One region of the Arvimicrobium flavum genome, then DNA from elsewhere that is predicted to be linked to it. Evidence: predicted binding sites of a transcription regulator. Region 1 holds the regulator's gene; the other holds the start of a gene.
What was found. The regulator PhoB, encoded in region 1, activates phosphate uptake and scavenging genes when phosphate is short. The targets are predictions, from matches to a motif close to TGTCATNNANCTGTCAT.
Positions count from the first base shown of each region.

Region 2: the regulator PhoB is predicted to act here: its motif matches at 765-781, upstream of PD284_RS05300 (DUF2794 domain-containing protein).

Region 1 covers NZ_JAQGPN010000001.1:1,538,645-1,540,842, forward strand. Annotated here, with positions in the region: gene phoU (phosphate signaling complex protein PhoU) at 1-673, shown strand, start outside; gene phoB (phosphate regulon transcriptional regulator PhoB) at 691-1,380, shown strand; gene PD284_RS07620 (vanadium-dependent haloperoxidase) at 1,536-2,198, shown strand, end outside.
Region 2 covers NZ_JAQGPN010000001.1:1,074,417-1,076,614, reverse strand. Annotated here, with positions in the region: gene PD284_RS05310 (AAA family ATPase) at 1-6, opposite strand, end outside; RNA gene ssrS (6S RNA) at 148-304, shown strand; gene PD284_RS05300 (DUF2794 domain-containing protein) at 363-749, opposite strand; gene PD284_RS05295 (DUF1223 domain-containing protein) at 1,109-1,813, opposite strand; gene PD284_RS05290 (ArsR/SmtB family transcription factor) at 2,105-2,198, shown strand, end outside.

The DNA of each region.
Region 1 (2,198 bases):
CCTGAAGCATATCCATCAGCTCATCCGCGACATGGGCGAGCATGCCGGCCGGATGGTGCAGGCCGCGACCCGCGCGCTCTTGGCCTCCGACGTGGCGTTGGGGCAGCGTGTCGTCTCCGACGACGCGATCATGGACACCAAGCAGCGCGAGCTGGACGACCGTGCGATCAGGCTGATCGCCCTGCGCCAGCCTATGGCGCAGGACCTGCGCGCCGTGGTCGGGGCCATCCGCATGGCGGCCGATCTCGAACGCATCGGAGATCTCGCCAAGAACATCGCCAAGCGCGTCGGCGCGGTCGGAATGACGGCCATCCCCAAGGCGCCGTCCAACAGCATCGAGCTGATGGCCGCCCAGGTGCTCGAGCAGGTCGAAGGCGTCATCGAACACTATGTCGGCAAGGATGCCGAGGCGCTTGTCCAACTGCGCGTCGACGACCGCCAGATCGACGCCAAGTATACCGCGGTGTTCCGCGAGCTGCTGACCTACATGATGGAGGACCCGCGCAACATCACGGCCTGCACGCACCTCCTGTTCTGCGCCAAGAACCTGGAGCGCATCGGCGACCATGTCACCAACATCGCCGAGAACGCCTATTTCGTGATCACCGGCAGGCAGTTGCCGCTCAACCGGCCGAAGCTCGACGAAACGTCGGCGTCGGCTCTCGCCGACTGAAGCTGCAGGACAGGCCGATGATTGCTCCCAAGGTCATGGTGGTGGAGGACGAGGAGCCGCTGTGCGAACTCCTCCGCTACAATCTGGAGGCCGAAGGCTACCAGGTCGAGGTCGTCACCCGCGGCGACGAAGCCGAGCTTCGCCTGCAGGAGAACGTGCCCGACCTGCTGGTGCTCGACTGGATGATTCCGGCGGTGTCCGGCATCGAGCTCTGTCGCCGCCTGCGGATGCGGCCGGAGACGGAGCGGCTGCCGGTCATCATGCTGACGGCGCGCGGCGAGGAGAGCGACCGCGTGCGCGGCCTCTCGACGGGCGCTGACGACTACCTCGTGAAGCCGTTCTCAACGCCCGAGTTCGTGGCGCGCGTGCGTGCGCTGCTGCGCCGCGCCAAGCCCGAGGTGCTGTCCAGCGTGCTCAAGGTCGGCGACATCGTGCTCGACCGCGAATCCCATCGGGTCTATCGCAAGAAGACCGAGATCAAGCTCGGCCCGACAGAGTTCCGCCTGCTGGAATTCATGATGCAGCATCCCGGCCGCGTCTTTTCCCGTGGCCAGCTCCTCGACAATGTCTGGGGCGAAACGATCTACATCGATGAGCGGACGGTCGACGTTCACGTCGGGCGGCTGCGCAAGGCTGTCAACAATGGCCGCATGCCGGACGTCATCCGTACCATCCGCGGCGCCGGCTACGCCATCAACGAGGCGTAGCGGGTAGGTGGCCTCGGGCGAAAAGTTGCCCAAGAAACAGCTATCCTGGAACTGACGAACTGCGAGTTCGCAGTGGCCGCAACCGCCTTGTCCGAGGCGGGTGCGGCATGCTTACCTGAGGCCTTCGTACGACGGGAACCTGGGGGAGGGTGCACGTGGAGGTAACGCGCCGAACGGTTGCGGTGGCGATCGTCGCGACGATCGCGTGTCTGGCCGCGCGTGTCCCCGCCGCCATGGCTGCGCCCCCTGCTTCCCAGCCCCAGCCCATCATCTTCGCCTGGAACCGTCTCGTCCTCGAACTGGTGCGGCACACGCCGACCTATTCGCCCCCGGTCGCCAGCCGGGCGCTCGCCTATCTCGGAGTGACCGCCTTCGAGGCGATCGCCGGCGGCTCGGCCGGACTGCGCTCCCTGGCGGGCCAGCTAAACGGGCTGCAGCCCGTTCCGGCGCGGGAGAACGGCGCGGCCTATGCGGACGCCGTGGTGGTCCAGGCGGCGATGGCGCATGCCGTGCGCGAGCTCTTCTCCAACACCGGACCGACCGGCCTACGCGCGCTGAAGCTGGTCGAACGGAACCTGCATTTGGCCGCAGCCTCGGGCGTCGCCGAAGATGTCGCCGGCCGCAGCACCGCCTATGGCCGGGCGGTGGCCGAGCACATCCTCGCCTGGTCGCGCACGGACGGCGGAGCGACCATCGAGAACATGGGCTTCCCCTACGAATACAAGCTCACGGAAGGGCCGGCGCACTGGGTGCCGACGAGCCTGGTGGCGCAGCAGCAGCTGCCGCTCCTGCCCGACTGGGGGAAGGTGCGCCCCTTC
Region 2 (2,198 bases), 460 kb from region 1:
GCGCATGACGTTCTTCCTGTTAGCTTGGGTGCTGTACCGGAGCGGCGGCGGCGAAGGCAAGCCGAACGATGCCTGGCAGGTTCCGAAGATGCGCGCGGGTCGATTTGCCCGCTGGCGAAACCGCGGCGCGATGCGTATATTGGGATCGACGGTCTGGGCCTCTCGGCAGGCGTAACATATCCCCGGGGCCTTATCGATCTCTAAGGGAGCTGTCCCTGCTTCGGTCCGTGGATCGGAGCACACGGCGCCCACCTACTTTGTAGGTTCCCGGGATCGAACTCTCCACCGGTTGCCTGGATCGTCACCTTCCCGCCATCGCCGGCGACCGGATTGGCTGTGTCCGAACCGCAGCCTTCGGCCGGTCAGGCCCGGACCAATCTCAGCGCCTTGTCGAACACGGTGAGCACACGCGTGAGCTCATGGCCGCGCTTCATGATAAGCCCGGTGGCGGCGACCACCGAGTAGGCGCCCTGCTTGCGCGCCAGCGACGGGTTCTTGACGATCTGGAACAGCGGCGTCTCGCTCGCTCGGCGGAACACCGAGAACACGGCTCTGTCGCGCAAGTGATCGATGGCGTAGTCCCGCCACTCGTTGGACGCGACCATCCGGCTATAGACCTTGAGGATCTGATCCAGTTCCCGCCTGTCGAAGGAAACCGGAATATCCAACCGCTGGCGGCGGGCATCGTGGAACGGGATCAATATTCCGGATTCATCCCTATCCTCCGCACCCCCGCTACGGTCGATCATCGGCCGGATGTCCCCTTGACAATCATGTGACGAAGGTGGAGCCAACCGGCGCCAAATGCAAGCCCGGGCGAGCGAACTGAGTCGCGATCACGTCCAGTAACATTTTGACACATTTCGTAGGAATTGGTGAACGGCCGCCACATTCCCGCCGCTTTTTATCCCACCTCGCGCCCCAATGTCCGACGAACTTAGCCTCGTTGCCTGAGACGGTTCGGTCCGGCACCGGCTCGTAAACCCCAAGCCCCCCGCCCACGGGCCTGCGTCGGATCGAACCAACCTCGGCCTGAAAGCCGAGAGCGACGATCCCAAAGTCCTTGCAGCCGGTGTCAGCACAGCTGGCGCCGGCTTTTTCGATCCGGTCAGCCGCCGGGCTCCCGGATGAGCGTCGCGCCCAGGATCGGTCCAGGCGAACCATCTCCGTTCACCGCCTGCAGCAGAACGGCGTAGCCCCCTGCTCCGTTTTTCGCCACCTCGCGCATCGGCAGCTCGAAGCTGGCGGGTTTGCCGTGCCACATGCCCGCGACCTGGACGCTGGTGACTGCGTTCCAGTAGGTGACCGTCTTGCCCGTGTTCTCCCCCTGATCGATGTCGACCGGCGTGGGCGGATCGAAATAGACGAGCAGGACCTCGGCCTCATTCGCGTCACCGGTGGCGGCATCCGCTTCGATCCTCAGGCTCGCCCCCTGCCGGATCGTTCTTACCTTGACGTCCAGCCCGGCGCCCCCACCCTTCAGCTCGTTGATCGCCTGGTCGATCTCCTGCTTGCTGGCCCCGTTGACGTGCGTGCGGCCGTTGATGACGGCCTGCGGGGTGTACACCGACTGGGCGCCGAAGGATTTCATGTACTCGTACTGGCGCGCCGTGTTCTGGGGACTGCCCAAGGTGTCGCGCCAGCCGAGATAGTCCCAGTAGTCGACATGATAGGCGAGCGCGACGACATCGCCCCTCGACACCAGTTCGGAGAAGACGGAGTCGGCCGCAGGGCATGAATTGCAGCCCTGACTGGTGAAGAGCTCGACCACACCGAGCGGCGTGTTCAACGGCTCGGCAGTTGCCGTTCCCATGAACGGAACTGCAAAGGCCACGGCGGCGAGGACAGTCGCGGCACGTCCGGAAGGTGTCAAAGCTCGAATTGCGCGCCCGGCGAGGTCGCGTGTAGCCATGTCTTGCGTCAGTTCTCCAGGTCCCGAATCCGGTCTTTTTGCGTGCCGAACAATTGGCAGACGCATGACGCAATGGAAAGTCACGTTAGGGTGAAATTTTCGCCACCAGCCAGCGCGCCACCGCGTCCTGGCTTGACGGACACATATCCCGACGGTTATTGGTCGATCAATAGCCAGCGAGTTATGGATCGAGTGACAGACGCGCAAGACACGCTCTTCAGGACGCTTGCGGACCCGACGCGCCGGGCGATCTTCGAGCGCCTCTGCCGCGAAGGAGAGCAGACGG